3 regions of the Streptomyces sp. NPDC026500 genome follow, and region 2 is predicted to be linked to each of the others. Evidence: riboswitches for the same ligand, from Rfam matches in the RefSeq annotation. Region 2 holds a riboswitch; each other region holds the start of a gene.

Region 1 (3,198 bases), on a different contig from region 2:
AGCCATGCCTCGAAACCTAGCCCCGTGTCGAAACGCTCAAACGTTCCCTTCGGCCGTATGCGATCGCGTGGCCGGTCGGGCTGGTCTACGCGGCTCTGCGCCGCTGGTACTCGGAGATTTCGGTCATCGGTGGCCTTTCCTCCGTGTCCACCGAGTACGTGCGCGGCTGGAAACCGTCCCGGCCGCGCTCGAACTGGGTGAGGGCGGGGCGGATCAGGTGGCCGCGCGCCAGCCGGAGCTGCGCGGTGCGGTAGATCGCGGCGGCCATCCGGCCCAGCGCCTGGCCGTCCTGGTGGCGGTGTTTGCGGATGCCGACGTCGACCTGGGCGAGGGCGTCCAGGCCCACCAGGTGCAGGGCGTCGACGAGCATGCCCAGTTCGACGCCGTAGCCGACGGGGAACGGGAGCTGTTCGAGCAGGGAGCGGCGGGCCGCGTACTCGCCGCCGAGCGGCTGGACGAAGCCCGCGAGCTGCGGCCAGTGCATGTTCAGCAGGGGGCGGGCCATCAGCTCGGTGACCCGGCCGCCCTGGCCGGTGGCGCCGCCCAGCGGACGGTCGTACATGGCCTTGACCAGATCGACGCCCGGATCGGTGAGCAGCGGGCCCACGATTCCGGAGACGAAGTCGGACGAGAACTCCTTGAGGTCCGCGTCGATGAAACAGACGATGTCCCCGCTCGTCACGAGCAGTGACCGCCACAGCACCTCGCCCTTGCCGGGCACGGCCGGAATCCGCGGGAGGATGTCGTCGCGGTGCACGACACGCGCGCCGGCGGCGGCGGCGACCGCGGAGGTGCGGTCCGTCGAGCCCGAGTCGATGACGACGATCTCGTCGACGAGGGGCACCTGCTGCATCAGGTCGTGGCGGATGATCGCGACGATCTCGCCGACCGTCTCCTCCTCGTTCAGCGCGGGCAGTACGACACTGACCGTCGACCCGGTGATGCGTTTCGCGGCAATGAGCCTGTGGAGCGGGCGGTCGGTCACGGACCAGGAGCGTGTGCTCAGCCAGCTTTCGACTTCCTTCAGCACGGTCTGCGGCTCCTCACTGTCTGATCACACGCTCTCATCGGCGTGCCCGCTGCGGCCAGCGGCAGATCGATTGCCGTCGTCTCGCGGTTCGGACGACTATCTCAACTGTCCTGGCCTTCGGTTACAGTCTTGAACAACGCGGATGACCATCGCATGTCCTGGATCATCGGCGCGTAGCGCGTTCAACAGTTCAACAATCAAATACCGCTCATCCAGAGGGGCAGAGGGATACGGCCCGATGAAGCCCCGGCAACCCTCCAGCCGGTCTCGTACCGATCGATGTCGATCGCGTCGCGAGGCTCCCGGCTAGGGAAGGTGCCAAATCCGTCTCACGGCGAAGTGCGTCGTGAGGAAGATGAGGAGAAAGGGCCTCGCCTCCATGGCTGCGCAGACAGTTGCAAGCACCACGAACTCCGCCGATGCGGTGGACCTCGGCCCGGCCGCGGCGCTTTCCTGCCGCGAGTGCGGACACCGCGTCCCGCTCGGCCCGGTCTTCGCCTGCGAGGAGTGTTTCGGCCCGCTGGAGATCGCCTACGACTTCTCGGCCTACGAGACCGAAGAGCTCCGTAAGCGCATCGAAGCGGGACCCGCGAACATCTGGCGCTACGCGCCGCTCCTGCCCGTCCCCGCGGACGTGGCGGACAAGCCGAACATCAACCCCGGCTGGACCAAGCTCGTCCAGGCCGACAACCTGGCCCGCGAGCTCGGGGTCGACGCCGGAAAGCTCTTCGTCAAGGACGACTCCGGCAACCCGACGCACTCCTTCAAGGACCGCGTCGTCGCCCAGGCCATCGAAGCGGCCCGCGCCTTCGGCTTCACCACTCTCTCCTGCTCCTCCACCGGCAACCTCGCCGGTGCCGTGGGTGCCGCGGCGGCCCGCGCCGGCTTCCGCTCCTGCGTGTTCATCCCGCACGACCTGGAGCAGGGCAAGGTCGTCATGGCCGCGGTCTACGGCGGCGAGCTGGTCGGCATCCAGGGCAACTACGACGACGTGAACCGCTTCTGCTCCGAGCTGATCGGCGACCCGGCCGGCGAGGGCTGGGGCTTCGTCAACGTCAACCTGCGGCCGTACTACGCCGAGGGCTCCAAGACGCTGGCGTACGAGATCTGCGAGCAGCTCGGGTGGAAGCTCCCCGACCAGCTGGTCGTGCCGATCGCCTCCGGCTCCCAGCTCACGAAGATCGACAAGGGTCTGCAGGAGCTGATCAAGCTCGGGCTCGTCGAGGACAAGCCGTACAAGATCTTCGGCGCCCAGGCCGAGGGCTGCTCCCCGGTGTCCGTCGCCTACAAGGCCGGCCATGACGTCGTACGGCCGCAGAAGCCGGACACCATCGCCAAGTCGCTCGCCATCGGCAACCCCGCGGACGGGCCGTACGTGCTCGACATCGCGCGGCGCACCGGCGGTGCGGTGGAGGACGTGAACGACGAGCAGATCGTCGACGCGATCAAGCTGCTCGCGCGCACCGAGGGCATCTTCGCCGAGACGGCCGGCGGTGTGACCGTCGGCGTCACCCGCAAGCTGATCGAGAACGGTCTCCTCGACCCGACCCTGACCACGGTCGTGCTGAACACCGGCGACGGCCTCAAGACTCTGGACGCGGTGGCCTCGGACACCGGACTGACCGCGACCATCCGCCCGAACCTCGACTCCTTCCGAGAGGCTGGCCTCGCATCATGAGCGTCAACGTCCGCATCCCCACCATCCTGCGCACCTACACCGGTGGTGCCGCCGAGGTGACGGCCGAGGGCGCGACCCTCGCCGAGGTCATCACCGACCTGGAGAAGAACCACACGGGCATCGCCGCGCGCGTTCTGGACGACCAGGGCAAGCTGCGCCGCTTCGTCAACGTGTACGTCAACGACGACGACGTGAGGTTCGAGCAGGGTCTGGAGACGGCGACCCCGGACGGTGTGGGCGTCTCGATCATTCCGGCCGTCGCCGGAGGCTGATCGTTACCCTCGGTAATGCCGAACACGCAGAGTTCATCGAATTGCCCCCTCCGTGAGAGAAACGGAGGGGGCAATTCTGCATGGTTGAGCGCGCTACAGTTGGGGAAGCGACTTCGCTTTCGATGTTGGTTTCATGCCGGACGCATATGAGTACCCGTTCGGCGGCCGACAAGAAGTAGCCAAACTGCCTCCCCTTTATGGGTTGTTTATGGCGTTTA
Region 2 (3,198 bases):
CGGTGGACCGTCCCGGCGATTGCTCCGTCGTCTGTGCGGTGGGTATGCGTTGGTTCCGAGGATGGGACAGAGTGTCGTCATGGGGCGCCTGTGGATGACGTGGTCGATCGAGGGAGTCGGGTCGGCCGGCCAGAACGTCGCTGACGTGGAAGCGGCCTGTCGTGCTCTGGTCGGCTCCGTCGAGCGGTCCCGGCGTGCCTTCGATGTGCCGGAGCCGTGGGAGGAGATCCGTGAGTCGGCGCTGATCGTCCAGGACCAGCTCCTGGGCTCGGGGCGCGAGATCCTCGATCAGGGCCGGGAGTGGACCTCGACCCTGAAGGGCGTGAGCATCATCCTGATTCCGCGCGACTGAACGGTCCGGACGCCGGGTCCGGCGTCCGGTTCCCCGTCCAGCCATCCGTGCGAGGACCCCGCTCACCCGCCCGGCCGGGCGCTCGGCCAGGCGGGAACCTCCCCTCCCGATTGCGCCGGAGCGTCAGGCGTCGGCCGCCACGGACACGAAGGCGCTCCCGTCCCGGAAGGCGGAGTGGTCGCCCAGACGGAGTACGTAGTCCCGGAGCCGGGGATGCGAGCCGAGGCTGTCGGTCGGCCCCAGCCGGGTGACCGCGACCCACACGTCCACGTCCGCGGCCGTCAGGTTGTCGCCCAACACATAGGGTTGCGTGGCGAGTTGGCAGTCCAGCAACTCCAGTGCGGCCGAGAGCTCCGAGGGCTGGGCGGACGGGGTGACGTCGCGGTCCAGCAGGTCGCGGAGGGCTTCGAGGTCGGCGCCGAGGGCCGGAGGGCACAGCGTGGACGGGTGCCCCGTGGTGTGACCGGAGAGCAGCCCCGCGAGATCGCGGAGGATGTCCGGCGTGTGGTTGCTGACGATGCGTCCACTCCATCGGTCGCACAGCGCGGGCGCCGTCAGCGGTCCGTCGTAGTGGTGCTCGGTGGCCTCGTAGGCACGGCGCAGTGAGGCAAAGGCGTCGGGTGTCGCGGCGGGGTGCGCCAGGAGGGTGGTGGCGACCGAGCCCCTCAGGCCGAGCAGGTCGAGGGTGATCGCGATGCGCAGCGAGAGCGGACAACTCTCCGACAGATACAGCTCGTAGCGGTGCGGTGCCGGGTAGAAGCCGCCGGCCACACCTACGCCGATACGGCTGTGGACGCGGTGGGGGAGCGTGGACGGTGTCGTCGCCACTTTGAGGCGACGGTCCGAGGGGAACGAGATCTGGTCGCAGGGGCGCGAGTTGGCTGTACCTGAAGTCCGCGAAGCTGTCTCGGGCATGACTCTCCCTTGGGGAACGAGGAAGCCACCGCCGCCTTGTGGGCACCAGCGGCCGAATGCGGATTGACTGCGCTTGTCGCACCGGTCCGGATCGAACGGACCGGTCGCGGATCAGTAAGCGCTGGAGACACGCAACAGATCGATGTGCAGGCGCCTCGTCAAACCGTTCCTGGGCAATTCCCACCGGTCCCGACTCCAGGGCTCGCGAGACGCGAGACCACGCTTGCCCCGCCGCATCGGCGGAACCCGGTCGTCACCCGGGGCACCCCGTCGCGGTGGAAGGGTTGCCTGTCAGCGGGCCGGGGCCGATGACCACAGGAGCGGGGCGAACCCGCACCGTGGGCGCTGACAATCGTGACCGTCCACGCCAGTCTCGATGTGCCCTGAGCTGCCGTCAAGACGGCCCGGTACGCGGTCTCAACTGGTGGTCACCCGCATTGACATTCTTTTCCGGGCAGGCCTAACGTGCGGCGCACAACGGATGCCTCAGGGCCGGAGAAGTGATGGTGAAGGCGATGCACGCAGCTGACGGGACGACCGCATGGCGGCGCCTCGGCCGCGATGTGCTGTGCGCCGACCGCTCCGTGGACCTGCTGCGCGTCAACAGCGCGCTGTGTACGGCCATGTGCCGCACCCTCAGCCAAGGCTGACGGCTCTTCTCCTGAATCTCTGACGACCACCGCTGTCGCGGTGTGCCCCTTCTCCGTCCAGCCCCCGTTCCACGTGCACCCGTGCGTAGATTCGCGCCGAGCCGTTCCGGCTCCCGCCTGCTGCTGCCGCTCGCCGTGGTCCGGGGTGTCCGCATCCGCTGGAGCTCTCCATGAGTCAATCTCCCGGCACAGCTGTGTCCTCCGGATCAGCACCGCTCGCCGAGGCGATCCCCCGTACCGACGTCCCCGCCTCACCCAAGCCTCTGGCGGCTCAGCGGGTCCTCCCGCTCCGGCGTCCCGGCCGCTGGATCGTCACGGCCGTCGTGCTCGTGCTGGTCGCCCAGATCGCCCACGGGCTGGTGACCAACCCCTTCTACCAGTGGGACCGTTTCCAGTACTGGTTCCTTCGCCCGACCATCCTCGACGGCCTGCTCATCACCCTTGAAGTCGCTCTCTACAGCGCCGTGTTGGGTCTTGTGGGCGGCATCCTGCTCGCTCTGGCCAGGCTCTCACCGAGCCCTGTGCTCCGCGCGGTGAGCTGGGTCTACACCTGGTTGTTCCGGTCGGTCCCGCTCATCGTGGTCCTGCTGTTCCTCTACAACTTCAGTGCGCTGTACCGGACGTTGAGCGTAGGCGTTCCGTTCGGCCCGGCCTTCTTCACCTTCGACGAGTCCCACCTGGCCTCCGACATGGCCGTCGCCGTCGTCGGACTGAGCCTGAACGAAGCGGCGTACGCCTCCGAAGTGGTGCGCGGCGGCCTCCTCTCCGTCGACCAGGGGCAGCACGAAGCGGCCTCCGCCCTGGGCCTGCCGAAGCGGTACCAGTTCGCGAAGATCGTCTTCCCGCAGGCGCTGCGCTCCATCACCCCCAACTACGTGAACCAGCTGATCGGCCTGATCAAGGGCACCTCACTGGTCTTCTACGTGTCACTGCTGGACCTGTTCGGCTCCGTGCAGAGCATGGGCAGCACGTATCCCGGCGACATCGTGCCGCTGCTCCTCGTGGCCAGCGCCTGGTATCTGATCCTCACGAGCGTCGTGTCCGTCATCCAGTTCTACGTCGAGCGGCACTACTCACGGGGCGCGCTGCGCACCCTGCCGCCGACCCCGTTGCAGAAGGTGCGGAACGGTCTGCGCGACGTGCGGGCCCGGGTCCGGAGGGAGACGGCGATATGAGCGGCGAGACGAATCGGACGACGCTGAGGACGCGGAGGGCCCGGGCGCTCCGGGCGACGGAGACGGCTTCGCCGCCCGAGAACGCCGGAGCGCTCGGGGCGGAGCC
Region 3 (3,198 bases), on a different contig from region 2:
GTGATCACCGCGATCGTCCTCATCAAGACCAGCGTGGACCGGATCCCCGAGATCGCCGAGTCGATCGCGTCGCTGGAGAGCGTCAGCGAGGTCTTCTCCGTGACCGGCACCTACGACCTGATCGCGATGGTCCGGGTCAAGGCCCACGACGACCTCGCGGACGTCATTCCCGGCAAGATCAGCAAGATCCCGGGTGTCGAGGCGACGGACACGCACGTGGCGTTCCGTACGTACTCCCAGCACGACCTGGAGGCGGCGTTCGCGATCGGCCTCGACTCCTGACCGACGGCGGCACCGCCTCCGGACACGCTCGGGGCGTCAGACCGCCGGGACGCAGCGGCCGCCCTCGGTGCGGTACTGCCAGCGCGCGCCGTCCCTGACGAGCTCGCGCACCGCGCGGACGAAGCGCTCGACGTGCTCGTCGGGGGTGCCGGCCCCGAAGCTGACGCGGATGGCGTTGAGGGACTTCTCGCCGGGGGCCGCCTCGGGGGCGCCGCACTCCCCCTGGGTCTCCGGGTCGCTGCCGAGCAGCGTGCGGACCAGCGGGTGGGCGCAGAAGAGGCCGTCGCGGACACCGATGCCGTACTCGGCGGAGAGCGCGGCCGCGAAGTGCGAGCTGTTCCAGCCCTCGACGACGAAGGAGATGACGCCGACCCGCGGGGCGTCGTCACCGAAGAGGGACAGGACCCTGACCTCCGGAACTTCGGCGAGGCCCGCGCGGACGGTGCGGATCAGGTGCTGCTCACGGGCGACGAGGTTGTCGAAACCCTCCTCGGTGAGCGCCTTGCAGGCCGACGCGATCGAGTAGGCGCCGATGACGTTCGGCGAGCCGGCCTCGTGCCGGGCGGCGCTGTCGTGCCACTCCACGTCCACGCCGCCGTCCGCGCGCCGGGTGACCTTGCGGCTGGCGCCGCCGCCCGCGAGGTACGGCTCGGCGGCGAGCAGCCAGTCGGAGCGGCCCGCGAGGACACCGGAGCCGAAGGGCGCGTACAGCTTGTGCCCGGAGAAGGCGACCCAGTCGACGTCGAGATCCTGGACCGACACCGGGTGGTGCGGGGCGAGCTGGGCGGCGTCGAGGACGATGCGGGCGCCGTGGGCGTGCGCGGCGGCGGCCAGCTCCCGCACCGGCCACAGCTCCCCGGTGACGTTCGAGGCGCCGGTGACGCAGACGAGGGCCGGTCCGTAGGGGTCGCGGCCGGCGAGGGCCTGCTCCAGGGTGTCGACGGCCTCGCCCGGGGTGCGCGGGGCGTTCAGGTAGGTCACGCGGGCGTCGCGCCAGGGCAGCAGCGAGGCGTGGTGCTCGGTCTCGAAGACGAAGACCTGGCAGTCGGCCGGGAGCGCGGCGGCGAGCAGGTTGAGCGAGTCGGTGGTGGAGCGAGTGAAGACCACCTGGTCGCCGGCGCGGCAGTCGAGGAACTCCTCGACGGTCCGGCGGGCGTTCTCGAAGAGGTCGGTGGACAGCTGCGAGAGGTAGCCGGCACCCCGGTGGACGCTGCCGTAGTACGGCGCGTACGCGGCCACGTCGTCCCACACCCGCTGGAGGGCGGGCGCGCTGGCGGCGTAGTCGAGGGCCGCGTAGGTCACCTCGCCGCCGGTGACGAGCGGGACGGTGACATCCCGGCCCAGAACGGCCAGAGGGGCACAAACGGACTGGTCGGCGGCAACGGTGGAGACAGACATGGCGAGCTCCTGTGAGAGGCAGGCGGGATCACCGCGCGAGCCGGCCGCCCGCAGGCAGGGCTCAGCGCAGGAAGGTGAAAAAGGGTGTGCGGAGGCGGGGCTCTACGCCCTATCGCATTCGCTTGCTCACAGAAGGCTCCCTCGAACGACCAGGACCCCTGGTTGCATCCGCCCGGAGGGCGGGAGGGGTCCGCGCTTGCCGTAGGCCTCGCTGCCTACGACCTGGTCTTCACCCGGGGCACCCCGCCACGGACGGAGGGTTGCCGGACAGCCGGCCGGGGCCTGATGGCTGTCACTCATGACCTGGTACAGCATCTTGCCAGAGGATCTTCCACGCGCAAGGCGCAGTCCGGATTCTGGACTGCGCCTTGCTCTGTGTCACGGGTGGATCAGGCGTTGCTGGCGGCCACCCAGCGGTCCAGGGTGCGCTTCGCGGCGCCGGAGTCGATCGCCTCGGCCGCTTTCTCCATTCCGTCGCGGAGTTGGTCCGCGAGCGGCGCGCCGGTCGGCGACAGGGCCACCAGGGCCGCCGCCGAGTTCAGCAGCACCGCGTCCCGCACGGGCCCCTTCTCGCCGTCCAGGAGGCGCCGGGCGACCTCCGCGTTGTACGAGGCGTCCGCGCCGCGCAGGGCCTCCACCGGGACGATGTCGAGCCCGACGTCGCGGGGGTCGAAGCGCTCTTCGGTGACCTTGCCGTCGCGGACGACCCAGACGTGGGAGCCCGCGGTGGTGGTCAGTTCGTCGAGACCGTCGTCGCCGCGGAAGACGAGCGAGGAGTTGCCGCGCTCGGCGAACACGCCGGCCACGATCGGCGCCATGCGGGGGTCGGCGACGCCGACCGCCTGGGCCTTCACCCGTGCCGGGTTGGTCAGCGGGCCGAGCACGTTGAAGGTGGTCCGGATGCCCAACTGGCCGCGTGCCGCCGCCACATGACGCAGCGCCGGGTGGAACTTGACCGCGAAGCAGAAGGTGATCCCGGCCTCCTCGGCCACCTCGGCGACCCGGCTCACCGGCAGTTGGAGATTGACGCCGAGCTTCTCCAGGACGTCCGACGCCCCGGACGCGGAGGACGCGGCCCGGTTGCCGTGCTTGACGACCTTGGCGCCGGTGCCGGCCACCACGATCGAGGACATCGTGGAGATGTTGACGGTCTTCGCGCCGTCGCCGCCCGTACCGACGATGTCGACGGTGTGTCCGGGCACCTCGATCACGTTGGCGTGCTCGTACATCGCCCGGACGAGTCCGGTGATCTCCTGGACGGTCTCGCCCTTGGCCCGCAGGGCCACCACGAAGCCGGCGATCTGCGCGTCGGTCGCCTCGCCGCGCATGATGCGGTCCATCGCCCAGGCCGTGTCGTCCGCGCTCTGGTCACGGCCTTCGAGCAGGCCGTTCAGTACCGCGGGCCAGGAACGGCCCGCCGCGGTGTCGCCTCCAGCGGGGTTCACAGCGCTCATGGTCGCTCCTGGGTTCGTAGGTCACGCGGTCGTGGGTGACGGGTCGTAGGTGACACGGGGTGGA

The links. Region 2 has a riboswitch for S-adenosylmethionine ahead of ACZ4N5_RS24215 (putative leader peptide). Riboswitches for the same ligand answer to the same signal wherever they lie in the genome.
Region 1: another riboswitch for S-adenosylmethionine. It lies ahead of thrC (threonine synthase); the one in region 2 lies ahead of ACZ4N5_RS24215 (putative leader peptide).
Region 3: another riboswitch for S-adenosylmethionine. It lies ahead of ACZ4N5_RS17640 (aminotransferase class V-fold PLP-dependent enzyme); the one in region 2 lies ahead of ACZ4N5_RS24215 (putative leader peptide).

The regions. Positions count from the first base shown of each region.
Region 1 is NZ_JBVHQB010000012.1:213,850-217,047, reverse strand. Features, by position in the region: gene ACZ4N5_RS22990 (alpha,alpha-trehalose-phosphate synthase (UDP-forming)) at 1-6, opposite strand, end outside; gene ACZ4N5_RS22985 (glucosyl-3-phosphoglycerate synthase) at 86-1,030, opposite strand; SAM riboswitch class I at 1,236-1,392, shown strand; gene thrC (threonine synthase) at 1,410-2,708, shown strand; gene ACZ4N5_RS22975 (MoaD/ThiS family protein) at 2,705-2,980, shown strand.
Region 2 is NZ_JBVHQB010000013.1:181,509-184,706, forward strand. Features, by position in the region: gene ACZ4N5_RS24205 (hypothetical protein) at 80-352, shown strand; gene ACZ4N5_RS24210 (glutathione S-transferase C-terminal domain-containing protein) at 476-1,180, opposite strand; gene ACZ4N5_RS24215 (putative leader peptide) at 1,379-1,504, opposite strand; SAM riboswitch class IV at 1,482-1,627, opposite strand; gene ACZ4N5_RS24220 (hypothetical protein) at 1,783-1,917, shown strand; gene ACZ4N5_RS24225 (amino acid ABC transporter permease) at 2,088-3,092, shown strand; gene ACZ4N5_RS24230 (amino acid ABC transporter ATP-binding protein) at 3,089-3,198, shown strand, end outside.
Region 3 is NZ_JBVHQB010000008.1:345,864-349,061, forward strand. Features, by position in the region: gene ACZ4N5_RS17635 (Lrp/AsnC family transcriptional regulator) at 1-282, shown strand; gene ACZ4N5_RS17640 (aminotransferase class V-fold PLP-dependent enzyme) at 319-1,680, opposite strand; SAM riboswitch class IV at 1,868-1,984, opposite strand; gene trpD (anthranilate phosphoribosyltransferase) at 2,070-3,134, opposite strand.